2 regions of the Priestia sp. FSL R5-0597 genome follow, and region 2 is predicted to be linked to the other one. Evidence: riboswitches for the same ligand, from Rfam matches in the RefSeq annotation. Region 2 holds a riboswitch; the other holds the start of a gene.
What was found. Region 2 has a riboswitch for lysine ahead of lysA (diaminopimelate decarboxylase). Riboswitches for the same ligand answer to the same signal wherever they lie in the genome.

Region 1 (8,211 bases), 2.2 Mb from region 2:
ACGTGGAGAGGTTTTGAGTGGTTATACTTGATCGCTACCAAAGAAACTTCTGAATGCTTGAATTGTTGTGTCGCGGTTCAAAGCTGCGATTGAAGTAGTCAATGGAATTCCTTTTGGACATGATTGAACGCAGTTTTGAGAGTTCCCGCAGTTCGCTAGCCCTCCATCACCCATAATCGTCTCTAAACGTTCTCCTTTATTTAACGCACCGGTTGGATGGGCATTAAACAAGCGAACTTGAGAAAGTGGTGCTGGACCGATGAAGTTTGACTTGTCGTTTACGTTTGGACAAGCTTCTAAGCAAACGCCGCATGTCATACACTTGGATAACTCATACGCCCACTGACGTTTCTTTTCAGGCATACGCGGTCCTGGTCCTAAATCGTATGTGCCATCGATCGGAACCCAGGCTTTTACTTTTTTCAGTGAATCAAACATACGGCTGCGGTCTACCTGCAAGTCACGAACAACAGGGAATGTTTTCATTGGCTGCAAGCGAATCGGCTGTTCTAGTTTATCAACAAGAGCTGTACATGACTGACGAGGTTTACCGTTGATAACCATTGAACAGGCTCCGCATACTTCCTCTAAACAGTTCATTTCCCAGTTTATCGGAGCAACCTCTTTACCTGAAGCATCAACAGGGTTACGTCTGATTTCCATCAGTGCTGAAATAACGTTCATATTCGGACGATACGGAATTTCAAACTCCTGATTGTAAGGAGCAGATTCAGCTGAATCTTGACGTGTAATAATGAAGCGCACTGTCTTTTGGACTGTTTGTTGTTCACTCATTGATTAACGAACCCCCTCTTGTTGTTTTTTTGGTTTTTCATCTTTTTTCTTTGTGTAGTCGCGCTTACGCGGTTTGATTAACGATACGTCTACCTCTTCATAATGGAAAGAAGGAGCCGTTTTCTTATCAACGAAAGATGCCATTGTTGTTTTTAAGAATTCTTCATCGTTACGATCTGGGAAATCCGGCTTATAATGAGCACCGCGACTTTCGTTACGGTTGTAAGCTCCAAGCGTTACAACACGTGAAAGTTGGAGCATGTTTTGAAGCTGACGAGTAAATGTTGCCGCTTGATTACTCCATTTAGCCGTGTCATTAATGTTAATACGATCATAGCGTTCAATTAATTCTTGAATCTTTTCATCTGTTTTTAACAGTTTGTCATTGTATCGTACGACTGTCACGTTGTCAGTCATCCATTCCCCTAGCTCTTTATGAAGAACGTATGCATTTTCTGTACCTTGAAGATTCATGATATTGTTCCATTTCTCTTCTTCTTCTTTCACATGACGATCATATACGCTTGAAGAAATAGCATCTGCGCTCTTTTCTAAACCATTGATGTATTCAACGGCTTTAGGACCAGCAACCATACCGCCATAAATAGCTGACAATAATGAGTTTGCTCCTAAACGGTTCGCTCCGTGCTGCGAATAATCACACTCACCAGCTGCGAACAAGCCAGGGATATTTGTCATTTGATCGTAATCCACCCATAAACCGCCCATTGAATAGTGTACGGCTGGGAAAATCTTCATTGGTACTTTGCGCGGATCATCGCCCATGAATTTTTCATAGATTTCGATGATACCTCCAAGTTTAATGTCTAGCTCTTTTGGATCTTTATGTGAAAGGTCCAGATAAACCATGTTCTCTCCGTTAATTCCTAACTTCTGCGCTACGCAGACGTCAAAAATTTCACGAGTTGCAATATCACGAGGTACTAAGTTACCGTATGCCGGATATTTTTCCTCTAAGAAATACCAAGGTTTACCGTCTTTATATGTCCAAACGCGTCCGCCTTCTCCACGAGCAGATTCACTCATAAGACGAAGCTTATCATCTCCCGGGATAGCAGTTGGATGAATTTGAATAAACTCTCCGTTTGAATAGTATGCACCTTGCTGATACACGATAGATGCCGCTGAACCTGTATTAATAACTGAGTTCGTCGATTTTCCAAAGACAATACCAGGTCCACCTGTAGCCATAATAACCGCATCAGCTGGGAACGTTTTAATTTCCATTGATTTTAAATTTTGTGCAGAAATTCCGCGACAGCTGCGCTCATCATCAAGAACAGCACCTAAGAATTCCCATCCTTCGTACTTTGTCACAAGTCCGGCAACTTCATAGCGACGAACCTGCTCATCTAATGCGTACAATAACTGTTGACCCGTTGTTGCTCCAGCAAAAGCCGTACGGTGATGCTGCGTTCCGCCAAATCGTCTGAAGTCTAACAAACCCTCAGGAGTACGGTTAAACATAACACCCATACGGTCAAGTAAGTGAATAATACCAGGAGCTGCTTCACACATTGCTTTTACAGGTGGCTGGTTGGCTAAAAAGTCTCCGCCATACACTGTGTCATCAAAGTGTTCCCATGGTGAATCTCCTTCACCTTTCGTATTTACGGCTCCGTTGATTCCACCTTGCGCGCAAACTGAGTGAGATCTTTTTACCGGAACTAGTGAAAATAAATCTACTTGCTTGCCAGACTCAGCAATTTTTATTGTTGCCATCAAGCCAGCTAAACCGCCACCGACTACGATGATTTTTCCGTTACTCATCGGAACCCCACTCCTTCAAAACCTTAATTTTATGCAAATGCGAATAATGTACGAACACCTACGAATGTAAGTGCTAAGAAGATTGCTAATGTCACATAAGTTGAAATTCTTTGAGAACGTGGTGTTACAGTTAACCCCCAGCTAACTCCAAATGACCATAGACCGTTTGCAAAGTGGAAGATCGTAGATACAACACCAACTATGTAGAATGCAAACATTGCTGGGTTGCTTAAAATTCGTTCCATCATTTGAAAATCTACTTCTTTTCCAAGCGCAGCTTGTATTCTGGTTTCCCATACGTGCCATGTGATGAAGATAAGTGTGATTACACCTGAAACACGCTGAAGGATAAACATCCAGTTACGGAAAAATCCATAGTTGTTAACGTTTGTTTTAGCAGTGAATGCGATGTAAAGACCATATATTGCGTGAAAAACGATTGGTAAGAAAATAATGAAAATTTCTAGAGCATAGCGGAAAGGTAAGCTCTCCATGAAGTGAGCTGCTTGATTAAATGATTCTTCTCCCTTTGTCGCGAAATGATTCACAACTAAATGCTGTGTTAAGAAAATCCCGATTGGTATTACTCCAAGTAGTGAATGGATTCTCCGATATTGAAACTCTCTGTTTGCCGCCATCTGCGTAGACCCCCCTTAGTTAAATGAACATAGTTTGTGAAGAACTTTCTTACTCCCACTAGACAAATAGATTAATCGTGAATACAGGAAATGAAAACCTTTGCATTTCCTAATAAAGTATGTGACAGGTTAATTTTACTCCCATCGATTAAGAGCGTCAAGGCAAGATGTTTAAATCTTCTATAAAATATAAATTTATAAAATTTTATATTTGTTAACGCTTACTGCATTGATGTTAAAGATTTTTTCTTTCTATTATAATATCGCTTGCCACAGTTAAGTAAGCGTTTACTTTATACTTTTATTGTAAACAAGTTCACAAAACATTTACACAGGTAAAAGTACCCTTTTAAAAGTAATTTTATGGATTTTTTATCTTTACATCTAACTCTTTTTACCATAATAAAGATCCTCTTACATTTTATTAAAAAAATGCGTGAGAGGTTTTTTAGATTTGTATATAATAGTAGTAAAGAAAGAGGGGAAAGCATGAGCAATTTACAAACAGAATCACAGCAAGAACTTGAAGAGACGATGGAAACATTAGAACCTAATGCCGCAGCTGAAACAGAGAGAGCTCTTGATCACGTTCCATATTTCGGATACAGCCTTTTGCGTGACGTGTTAATTCCAGAGCTTCTTGGAGACGAAACGAATACCATCTCATACTGGGCAGGAAAACACCTTGCGCGTAAATATCCATTAAATACAATGGATGAAATCGTCGCATTTTTTAAAGCAGCTTCCTGGGGAACACTGACGCTTGCCAAAAAAGATAAATATTCACTAGAGCTTGAGTTATCAGGTGATGTGGTCAGCAAAAGATTTCAGCAGGAAACTTGTTCATTTCATCTTGAGTCAGGGTTTGTGGCTGAACAGATTCAGCGTCAAAACAACTGCCTAACAGAAGCCTACTTAACACCTAAAGAAAAGAACGGAAAAGTGCTGATTTCCGTGCAGTGGGACCGAAAAGATATCTTACCTACCGAAACCCGTGCGGAGCGTTATAAAAAGTAAGAAATACGTATATATAAAAGACGTGGAGATACCACGTCTTTTTTCTTTTCTTTATACTTGCACTGCCTGCTGCTCTTCTAATTCAAATGCTACGTGAAGCGTCTCAACAGCTTTTACCATATCAGCATGCGGTACAACTGTAGATACTTTAATTTCAGACGTGCTGACCATCTTCACTTCAATTTTCTCTCCTGCCAGCACTTCAAACATTTCGGCTGCAACACCTGGATTAGATATCATGCCAGATCCCACAATCGATACTTTGGCCAGACTGCTTTCATGTTCAATACGCGTATACCCCAAGGTAGATTTATACTCTTTTAAGACGGCAAGAGCAGCTTCTACATCTACAGTTTTAATAGAAAATGAGATAGAGAGGCGATTATTAGCCGTTACGTTTTGAATAATAATATCCACATTTAACTGTTCTTTTGCTAATGCTGTAAAAATAGTAGAAAGAGTTTGTAACTCGTTGTTTAACCCTTCAATTGTCACCCGTGAAATATTATCTTCAAACGCAATTCCTCTTACGACTAAGTTTTGTTCCATTGAAACTTCCTCCTCAACAATCGTTCCATTCTCGTTTTCTAAGCTTGAACGCACTTCTAGCGGTACCTGATAATTTTTTGCAAACTCAACAGCGCGCGGATGCAGCACCCCTGCTCCTAAATTGGCTAATTCTAACATTTCGTCATATGAAATAGAATGAAGTTTACGAGCATCTTCTACGTAGCGCGGATCCGTCGTAAACACTCCTGTTACGTCTGTATAAATATCACATTTTGCAGCTTTTAGTGCCGCGGCAAGAGCTACTGCCGTAGTGTCAGAGCCGCCTCGACCTAATGTTGTAATGCTTCCATCTTCTGAACAGCCTTGGAATCCAGCTACTACTACGATTCGACCTCTATCTAATTGGCTTTGAATACGAGTCGTGTCAATGTGCTGGATTCGTGCATTGCTGTGAACTGCTTCCGTCTGGATACCAGCTTGCCAACCTGTTAGCGAAGTGGCTTCATGACCTTTGAATTGAAGAGCCATTGTTAACAGGGAAATCGTTACTTGTTCTCCAGTTGTAAGAAGCATATCCATTTCGCGTTTACTTGGACTGTCCGTAATATCACTTGCTAATTTCACCAGTGCATCTGTGGTTTTGCCCATTGCCGATACAACAACTACTACTTGGTTACCGCGCTCTGCTTCTTGAATAACACGGTTTGCTACATGTTGAATACGTTCAACAGAACCAACAGATGTTCCACCAAATTTTTGAACGATTAATGCCATAATTTTGTTCATTCCTTTTCAATAAATTTGCATATGCAGGATGATGAGAAGCTAAATTTTTTTACTCAGACAATAAAAAAAGCAATGAGATGAGCTCTCATTGCTTAACGAACGAAAATTATAAAACATAACCGTCCACTGCCGTGAGATAGCTCTCCAAGAATCTACATCTTGACAATCCTACGTTTATTCAACGCAGAACCAGCAATCATTACTATGAGGTAATGTTCACTTCGGCAAATTTCCCTTTCCGCATCGTTCATAAGGGCTCATACCCTTCCTGATGCGTACTGATTAAATTTGCACCTCTATCTTCACTTCATTTGATGAAGTGTCGTATGAAATTAGTTAATAGCTTATCAAATATTTTCTATTATTTCAAGACTATTTTTGTAATGTTTCATAAATTTTTTCAGCAATGTTTTGAGGAACACCTGAATTTCGTATATCTTCAACCGTTGCTTCTTTCAATTTTTTCACCGAACCAAAATGCTTTAACAAAGCTTTCTTACGCTTTTCTCCCACTCCCGGAATGTCGTCTAGAACTGACTGAAAAGCGGACTTAGAGCGCACTTGACGGTGGAAGGTGATTGCAAAGCGGTGAACTTCATCTTGAATTCGCTGAAGCAAATAAAATTCTTGACTATTGCGTTCAAGCGGTATGATTTGAGGAGGCTCACCAATCATCAGGTTGGAGGTTCTGTGTTTATCATCTTTAACAAGACCTGCTGTAGGCACTAAAAGTCCCAATTCATTTTCGAGAACGTCCTGGACTGCAGCTAAATGCCCTTTGCCTCCATCTACAACAATTAAATCAGGAAGCGGAAGGCCTTCTTTTAACGCTCTGGAATACCGTCTGCGAACGACTTCCCTCATGGAACTGTAATCATCTGGTCCCTTTACGGTCTTAATTTTATATTTGCGATATTCTTTCTTTTCCGGTTTCCCATCAACAAAAACAATCATCGCAGAAACTGGGTCTGTTCCTTGAATATTTGAGTTATCAAATGCTTCAATCCGATAAGGAGCGGCAATTCCAAGCTCTTCTCCTAACCGTTCAACTGCGCCAACTGTACGCTCTTCATCTCGTTCAATTAAATAGAATTTTTCACCGAGCGCAATTTTTGCATTTTTACACGCAAGTTCTACTAATTCTTTCTTTTTGCCTCGCTTTGGATGCTGAACCTCTACTTCTACTAACTTCTCAGCTAACTCTGCATCAATCGTTGCTGGAACCATCACTTCTTTTGGCTTAATATTTTTGGCATAAAACTGACCGATAAAAGTTAAGAAATCTTCTTCTGGCTCTTTATAAAAAGGAAACATAGAAACTTCTCGCTCAATTAATTTCCCTTGGCGAATAAAGAAAACTTGAACACACATCCAGCCTTTATCGTAAGAATAGCCAAACACATCTCGATTAACAAAATCATTAAACGTTACTTTTTGCTTTTCCATTGTCGCTTCGATATGAGCAATTTGATCTCGGTATTCTTTAGCCCGTTCAAAGTCAAGTTCTTCTGAAGCTTTTAACATTTTTTCAGTTAACTCTGTTTTGACATGCTCATATCCACCATTTAAAAACCGCGTGATATTTTCAATAATTTGTTTGTTTTGCTCTTCTTTTACCTCTTTTACGCAAGGAGCTAGACATTGCCCGATATGGTAATACAAACAAGGCCTATCTGGCATAGTGGAGCACTTTCTTAACGGATAAATGCGATCAAGAAGCCGCTTTGTTTCATTTGCTGCTTGAACATTAGGATAAGGACCGAAGTATTTCCCTTTATCTTTTTTTATTTTTCTTGTAATAACAAGTCGGGGCTGTTTTTCAGCTGTAATCTTAATAAACGGATAGCCCTTATCATCTTTAAGCATAATATTGTATTTTGGGTCATGCTTTTTAATTAAATTCATTTCTAAAATAAGCGCTTCTAAATTAGAAGATGTGACGATATATTCAAAGTCGACAATGTCGTTTACAAGTCGAAGCGTCTTTCCGTCATGAGATCCGGTAAAGTAGGAACGTACTCGATTTTTTAATACTTTTGCTTTTCCTACGTAAATGACCGTTCCATATTTATCTTTCATCAAGTAACAGCCGGGCTGATCCGGTAAAATAGCCAGCTTTTCTTTTAAATAATCGTTCATACTTTTCTCCTTCCTCTTCTCTTACTCTGTCCATCTATACAATCGCTTATGAAGCGTAACCTACATTCTTTCCTGTCTTAATACATGTACATAAGCTGGATTTATGGCGGTGTTCCTTACATCTAGTATAAAACAAACGAACGCATATTCGCTAAATAAAAGTATTCCCAAAAGAGAAAAAGTGGAGAAAAAGTGGAGAAAAAGAAAAAAACCTAGCCTGAGCTAGGTTTTGACTTACGCGTGTTTATTAATTAATTCTGTTAATGCTTCTTTTGGTTGGAAACCAACTACTTGATCAACTTTCTCTCCATCTTTGAATAATACTAAAGTTGGGATACTCATAACACCAAATTTTCCAGCTGTTTCTTGATTTTCATCAACGTCTACTTTTACGATTTTAACTTTATCGTTAAGTTCGCCATCAATTTCTTCAAGAACTGGAGCAATCATTTTACAAGGGCCACACCATGGTGCCCAAAAGTCAACAAGCACTAGGCCTGATTTAATTTCATCTGTAAAGTTTTTATCTGTAGCA
Region 2 (8,211 bases):
TCGGGTAAAATAGCAATACCTAGTTCTGCTGCTGTTAATTCAATAATTAAATCCCATTGAGAACTTTTATATGCGATAGAAGGCACAAATCCTGATTTTAAAGCATCTTGAATTAACCGGTCGTGCAGCGTAAATTCTTCACTGAACATAATGAATTTTTCATGCTCCAATTCTTTCATCCAGACGGAAGAACGTTTAGCTAAAGGATGGTTTTTATGGGCGTATAAAAGGAATCTCTCCTTAACGAACGGGTATACGTGAAAATGCTCATCATGACCGCTTGTGAGAGGAAGCATAACAATCCCCATATCTACACCAGCCTCTTCCACAAGGGCTTCAATTTTTTTTGCTCCAAATTCAATAAGCTCTAGAGATACTTTAGGGTATTGTTCATTAAATGCTTTTGCAATCTTCGGGAAAAACAAGGTCCCGATGAGCGGAGGGATTCCCATCTTGATTTGCCCTGTTTGCAAGTTCATTAAATCGCCCAACAAGTGAGGCATGTCTTTTAACACCGACAGCGCTTTAGTTGCCTGATGATACACGACTTCTCCTGCATCGGTTAGCTTTAATTCTCTTGTTGAACGGTCAAGAAGCTCAAATCCTAGTTCATTTTCTACTTTTTTGACGGCTTTACTTAAAGCCGTTTGTGACAAATGAACTTGCAGCGCTGCCTTTGTAAAATTTTTATGATTCGCTACCTCTATAAAGTATTCTAAGTCTCTGATTTCCATGTGAAACTCCATTTCTGCAAACTGCTTATCCTTTTTTTTTACTCTTTATTTTAACCATTAAATTATTTACTGTAAATGCGCTGATTAAAAAAGGGAGCTATCCAACGAATAAAAACGAGGAAAGGAAATGAACTAAAGTTTCTGTCGAAATTGATTTATAAAACCAATAATCTTTTTATAGAGAAACATAGATTTTGCTACTAGCTGATGAGGAATATAAAGATTTTTGCCTGTACGTTCGGGCAAAAATGCAAAACTTATCAAAATAACTGAAAGCCCAAAGGCTGCAGCTGTAATCTCTATCCAAGAAAACACCATATCATTCCTCCTTTTACAAACCTATTAATAGAATATGTAAAAGTTTGAAAGGAGGTTGTACGATAGACCTATAAAGAGCGTCGTCATTAAGCTCTCTCAAAATAAAATGACGTCAAAGAACGCAGGGCCTGTGCCAAACGTTCTTTGACGTCATTTTATTTTCGCTCTTCAGCTTGATGCTCTTGTTTGTTTTGCTCAGTGAGACGTTTTTGATGAGCTTTTGTTTCTGCACTTACGTGATTCGCATCATTCGGTTGATTCTTCTTTGAACCTCCTGCAGCGTTACTCATTAGACGACACCTCCAGTCCGGTTATGAAACATACCTATAGAATGTGCGTATTTACAAACTTTATACACGGCTATCGATATTACTGCACACGAAAAAAGCAAAGGGAGAGTCACTAAGACTGTTCCCTTTGCTTTTTTACTAGGCGACTTTATCGGTGGTGATAATTTTATTAATCCAGTCTTTTCCTTCTGTAAACCTTGTAACAAGCATCGCTGTTACTGTATTTCCCGTACTGTTTAAGAGCGTAGCAGGGGCGTCAATAATTGTGGAAATGACCGCAATGATGGGCAGAACTTCTGGCGAAAATCCGTAAATTGTAATGATTAACATTTCGCCAATCATACCGCCTCCAGGAATTGCTCCCATTACGGCTCCAACTAAAAAGGCTACGCCTAATATGCTCAAAATACTCGTAGCAGACGTCATATCTTTGCCGAACAAACTGAATAAGAAAACAATTTTTAGAATACCACCGATAACAGAACCATCTTTATGGGTGTTTGCTCCTAATGGAATCACTGTTTCAGCAATATCCAGAGGCACACCCATTTTCTTTGTTGCGTCTAAATTGACTGGAATAGATGCCGCGGAAGAACAGGTAGCAATAGCAGTGATAGAAGGAGCAGCTGCATTTTTCCAAAACAGCTTAATTCCTGCTTTACCGCCAGCAATCCATGCGTATAGCGTAAAGAAGCCAAAATAGTAAACGATTGCAATTAATAAATAAAGAATAAATGCTCTGGCATACCCTTGCAAGATCTTTGGTCCAAGTTCTCCTACTACAGTAGCAAAATAGCACCCTAAACCAATTGGAGCATAGTACATGACAATTTTAACGACTTTCATCGATACTTCTTGACCCGAAGTCAGAAATTTCGCCATAGGCTGTCCTTTTTCACCAGCCATCGTGGTAGCAATACCGAAGATAACGGCAAAGACAATTAATTGTAAAATATGCTCTTTCGAAAATAACTGAACAAAATCAGGTACAGTAAATGTACTAACAAGCTGATTTAAAAGCGTCATTTTTTCAGCTGTATTTTCACTGTCACCCATTAATTCTTTAATGGCAGAAGTATCTACGTTGTGCAGCGGATTGTAAAGTGATGCGCCTAAAAAGCCTAGAACGGCTGAAACAGCAGCAGTGGCGACAAACACAACGGCGATACCTAGCATAATTTTACCAAGACGTTTCATTTCGTTCATGTTTGCGATCGCCGAAGCCACACTAAAAAAGACAAGGGGAACGATAATCATGAACATTAAATTAAGAAACAAATCACCAAAGGGCTTTACGACTGCCACATCGGGCCCGATAGCATATCCTGCTATCCCGCCAATTAAAATAGCGAGAAGCAGAATAAGCGATGATCTGTACGTTTTAAATACACTTAAAACCATATAGATTTCCTCCAAACAACAATAGCTTCTTTACTACGCAAGAACAGCTATCATTTGCTCATTGCATACGTAGTAACGACTGGCTTTACATCTTTACGCACCAAATCTTCGTATGTTTCTCGCTCTACAGCAAGACGAGCTTCTCCATTTTTCACAAATACAACAGCAGGGCGCGGAATACGGTTGTAATTGCTAGCCATTGAATAGTTGTAGGCACCTGTAGAGGATACTGCTAGTAAATCTCCTTGATTAACGCGCGGTAAATCGATATCCCAAATAAGCATATCTCCTGATTCACAGCATTTCCCCGCAATTGATACTGTTTCATCTTTTTTATCCGTCACTCTATTAGCCAAGACAGCTTCATGTTTTGCATCGTAAAGAGCAGGACGGATATTATCGGTCATACCGCCATCAATTCCTACGTATTTGCGTACACCTGGAATCTCCTTCGTTGAGCCGATTGTATAAAGCGTTGTACCTGCTTCTCCTACGATGCTTCTTCCAGGCTCAATCCAGACTTCCGGAAGGGTATAATTCTGTTCAGTTAACGTGCGGCTTAGCTTTTCTATCAGTGCATCTACATAATACTCAACTGGAAGTGGAGAGTCGCTTTCGGTATAACGAATACCAAAACCACCACCTACGTTTAAAACTTTTACTTCAAATTCCATTTTATCACGAATACTGAATAAGAAATCAGTTAAAATATCAATGGCGCGAGAAAAACCATCTACTTCAAAAATTTGCGAACCAATATGACAATGAATGCCTAAAAGATCGTAGTAAGGCTTTTCTAATGCAGAACTTACCGCTTTCATAGCCTGGTCATTGGAAAGACCAAATCCAAACTTGGAGTCTTCCTGTCCGGTCATAATATATTCATGTGTGTGGGCTTCAATCCCTGGAGTAACACGCAGAAGAATAGATGCTTTCTGTTTGCGCTCAGCTGCTAAGGCATGTAAAACTTCAAGTTCGGTAAAGTTATCCACAACAAAACAGCCAATATTCGCATCAAGAGCCATTTCAATTTCTTCAATCGTTTTGTTATTTCCGTGAAAATGAATGCGTTCAGCTGGATATCCCGCTTCAAGAGCTGTAAATAATTCGCCTCCTGAGACCACATCTAATGACATATCAAGCTTCGTTAAAAGGCTAGCCATTTCCATACAAAGAAACGCTTTCCCTGCATAGGCGATTTGATATGAAAAGCCGCTTCTTTGAAAGGCTGAATGGAAGGCCTTGCATTTCGTCTCAATTAATTCTTGATCGTAGATGTATAGGGGAGTGCCGTATTGTTTTTTCAGTTCGACCGTATCGCACTGCCCAATTTCTAAATGATTGCTGCTGTTAATTTTACTCGTTCCATGTAAGTACATAATCCGTATCCCTCCATTTAAATCATTCAACTATAACTTTGATGGTCAGTAGAAAAACACAAAAAAGACCCGTGAAGTGATGTTCACGCGTCTTGGTTTCATAATAATAAAGTATTATTACATTCTAGGCATCAACATCTCTTCAATAGCTCTCCACAAACCAAGTGGTTTGTGACAGCTCAGCATTTATTCAATACTGAACCAGTATATGAACACAATGGATGTTTATATACTTCGGCACGAAATCCCTTTTACTTATCTTCACAGACTCCATTAGTCTCCAATAAGTGACTCTTGATTTCATGCACCTCTATTCTCAGAGAGGAAAATTATATTTAAATGTAACTCCTATTATATTTCCTTTTCCTCTGTCTAGTCAATGAAAAGTTAAGGCATAGGAATATCAAAGAAGATAAATAAAAAAGCTATGAAGCTTCCAGATAGAATCCAAGCAGCCAGCGCGGTCTTCTGATGAATGATTAAAAGTGAGAACGTGACAATATTGAAGAGAAAAGAACATAGCAGCGACCATCCATAATGATGAGTGATACTGTGATTAACATAAGCAATGAACTCAATCACAGTAAATAAAAGCGCCCATAAAAGAATCCACCACAGCCGGCCGCTTACATGCAGCGGCAGCCTTCCTAAAAAAACCGGTATAACAAACGGATAAATAATTAAGGTTATTCCAAGAGAAACCATTAGGTGATCGGGTAGAAAAAGATGATCAATACCAACAGGGTGAAATACCCATACGCGGTGATGAAACAGCAGCACTTCATAAAGCAAATTCCCCGTGACCCAAAACAGCAAAGTAGGGTAGTATTCTTGATACCTTCGCCACTTGCCAAATAGTAAACCAAGAATGATAAAAAATAATACAAATGAAGATTGCATACGCTCTCCTTAAAATAATGGTTATTTCTTTTTATTTACATATTATAGTGGTTTTATTCTTTCATTTTTTTATTCAGCACCTATAATAGAAAAGCCGTAAGCCACAGCGTTAAAGACGTACTACCACTATTTATGGCTTTCTTCACCCTGTTATAATCTTGGTAAAAGAACTTCTACCGCTTTTGTTTACGAGACGAAAGGAGCTATATGTCAAAGTCAGCAAGGCTTAAAAATAAGCTTAAAATAGCTTCGCCTAGTATGTGACTTCTTTTTTTGCTATGCTAAAATTGCATACATATAGCATGAGAATACTAGAAGAAAGAAAAGGGTGTTTTGGTATGAAAACATACATCGTAGTTGGAGCTGGGGTACTTGGAGCTTCTACGGCATATCATTTAGCAAAAGCAGGAGCAGATGTGACATTGATAGATCGCAAGGATGCTGGTCAAGCTACTGATGCAGCAGCAGGAATTGTTTGTCCGTGGCTTTCGCAGCGTCGAAATAAAGCATGGTACCGCTTAGCAAAAGGCGGCGCCAAGTACTATCAAACATTAATTCAGCAATTAGAAGAAGATGGAGAAACGGATACGGGATATAAGCGAGTAGGAGCAATTAGTTTACACACTGATGAACAAAAGCTTAAAAAAATGGAAGAACGAGCATATAAGCGTCGGGAAGAAGCCCCCGAAATAGGCGAGATTACACGTTTATCCGCTAAAGAAACACAGGCTTTGTTTCCGGCTCTTTCGGAAGAATACAGTTCAGTTCATATTAGTGGAGCCGCTCGCGTTAACGGAAGAGCTCTTCGAAACGCACTTGTGAATGCAGCGAAGAAAAACGGTGCAAAAATAATAGAAGGAAACGCAGAACTACTTTATGAAAATAATCAAGTAACGGGCGTTGCCGTAAATGGACAAACCCTTCTAGCAAGTACAACAATCGTGACAGCAGGAGCGTGGGCAAATCAATTACTAGAGCCTCTTGGAGTGAAATTTTTAGCAAGCTTTCAAAAAGCGCAAATTGTCCACTTGCATCTTCCTGATTTAGATACAAAAGACTGGCCCGTTGTAATGCCTCCAAGCGACCAATATATTCTTTCGTTTGAACAAGGTCAAATTGTCATAGGAGCAACACATGAAAACGACACGGGTTATGACTTGAGAGTAACGGCTGGGGGGCTTCATGAAATTTTTTCAAAGGCCTTATTAATTGCTCCTGGCTTAACAGAAAGCACAGTCTTAGAAACAAGGGTAGGGTTTCGACCATTTACTCCAGGCTTCTTGCCAGTCATTGGGGCTCTTCCAGCTTACGAAGGAATACTAGTAGCGAATGGTCTCGGAGCTTCAGGCTTAACGTCGGGTCCTTATCTTGGTTCAGAGCTTGCTAAATTAGCACTTGAAATGGAAATGGAAATTGATCTTAGCGATTATGATGTAAGAGGAGCTATTGAGTCCTAAGCAAATAGAATGAATGAAAACAAATAGAAGTTCGCAAACTATAACTACTATATGATGAAAGGAAGTAGATTGTTTGCGAAAGGTTATGATAAGTGCAGCAGCAGCTTTTTTATTTATGAGCGGGACGCCTGTATTAGCGGAAAACAATCCTCAGCCAGAAACAAAAGACGTGCAGCTGACGTCTCAGCAAAAGCAGGAATTATCCGTTCTGTACAAAGAAATGTTCGAAAAAAAGAAAGAAATACTTTCAAAATATGTGGAGTACGGCGTGCTAAGCAAAACGGAGAGTCAAAACATTTCTTCACATATGGAAAATCGCTATCAGCATATGGAGAAAAATGGGTTTGTTCCGAAGCGGCACTGTCATAAAATGCATCATTCAAAGTAATTCCTATTCACATAAAAAAGCGCCTATACAGGCGCTTTTTTTATGTGAATGAATGGAAAATATCTGCTTCTTTATCTAGTAAATTTTAAACGCCTCATGTAAAATTAAGAGAATGAGAACGATTAGGAAAGATGCTAGTGAGGGGTAGGTAAATATGAACGATGAACGAAAATAAAAAAATAGTCCGATTACATGCAGAAAATCATTCAGCTGAGGCTCTAGGAATCATATTTGCTTACAAACAAAAAGGTGACCACCTTGTTTACAGTATGTATCAAGGAGAAAGCGTTTCTGAGCAAAAAATACCTCTAGAAGAATGGGTCTCGTATGAGCATTTTTTCGAAGCGCTAAATAAAAAGAAAACGCTTATGTACGAGCTTCAAATAAATGATAAACGCTATGTAGTAAACTTAACCCCTTTATCTTACACAGAAAAGCCTGAAATTATGGGACATTGCGTTAATATAACTAGTTATCAAGAGAAAAAAGAACAGATTCAACCTTTTATTTATCATAACGCAGATGCTGTTGCTATCGTTGACTTAGAGGGTAAAACGCTTCAAGTGAACCCTGCGTTTGAGAATACATTTGGCTGGACGTTTGAAGAAATTCATCAAAAGCCTCTTCCGATTATACCTTCGTTTTTAAAGGAGCCCGTGTGCGAACTTCACAAGACTATTCAATCAGGGGAATCGAAAACGGAATTTGAGACTGTAAGACAGCATAAAGACGGGCATTTAATTAATGTAAGCGTCACACTATTTCGCGTTGAAAATATGAATGATTGGCCGTTATGCATTGCGTTTGTCTATCGAGATATAACATCGCGCAAGCAGGATGAGACGGCTTTAAAAGAAAGCGAACAGCGCTACCGAAGTTTGATTGAGTTATCCCCGGAAGCAATTATCGTTCATAGTGAAGGTAAAATTGATTATATCAACCCTGCAGGAGCTAAAGCACTAGGATACAAGAATCCTCAAGATGTATTAGGAGCTTGTGTTTATCAGTTTGTTCACCCTGATTACTATGATGTTGTAAAACAGCGAATTTATCGAATGAAAACAGAAAATAAATCTGTGGATCTGCAGGAAGAAAAGTTTATTCATAAAGACGGTCATACGATTGATGCCGAAACCATTGCCTTTCCTATTCCGTATATGGGAAAGCAGGCCATTCAAGTTTTGTTTCGTGATATTACAGAACGTAAAAAAACTGAAAAATTGCTGCGTGAATCCGCTCAGCTTTCCTTAGTCGGACAGTTAGCAGCGGGTATCGCTCACGAAATCAGAAACCCTCTAACAGCGGTAAAAGGATTTATGCAGTTATTAGAAGAAACGAGCGGTC

Region 1: it holds a riboswitch for lysine, as region 2 does, so the genes downstream of both, MKX72_RS23850 (aspartate kinase) here and lysA (diaminopimelate decarboxylase) in region 2, are expected to answer to the same signal.

The regions. Positions count from the first base shown of each region.
Region 1 covers NZ_JBBOUZ010000001.1:4,511,133-4,519,343, forward strand. Annotated here, with positions in the region: gene sdhB (succinate dehydrogenase iron-sulfur subunit) at 22-795, opposite strand; gene sdhA (succinate dehydrogenase flavoprotein subunit) at 799-2,586, opposite strand; gene MKX72_RS23840 (succinate dehydrogenase cytochrome b558 subunit) at 2,616-3,224, opposite strand; gene MKX72_RS23845 (YslB family protein) at 3,714-4,241, shown strand; gene MKX72_RS23850 (aspartate kinase) at 4,293-5,525, opposite strand; lysine riboswitch at 5,667-5,844, opposite strand; gene uvrC (excinuclease ABC subunit UvrC) at 5,910-7,676, opposite strand; gene trxA (thioredoxin) at 7,911-8,211, opposite strand, start outside.
Region 2 covers NZ_JBBOUZ010000001.1:2,316,044-2,324,254, forward strand. Annotated here, with positions in the region: gene MKX72_RS11760 (LysR family transcriptional regulator) at 1-734, opposite strand, end outside; gene MKX72_RS11765 (hypothetical protein) at 867-1,052, opposite strand; gene MKX72_RS11770 (hypothetical protein) at 1,208-1,342, opposite strand; gene MKX72_RS11775 (dicarboxylate/amino acid:cation symporter) at 1,481-2,743, opposite strand; gene lysA (diaminopimelate decarboxylase) at 2,794-4,122, opposite strand; lysine riboswitch at 4,261-4,443, opposite strand; gene MKX72_RS11785 (CBO0543 family protein) at 4,510-5,022, opposite strand; gene MKX72_RS11790 (NAD(P)/FAD-dependent oxidoreductase) at 5,361-6,479, shown strand; gene MKX72_RS11795 (YckD family protein) at 6,553-6,867, shown strand; gene MKX72_RS11800 (PAS domain-containing sensor histidine kinase) at 7,029-8,211, shown strand, end outside.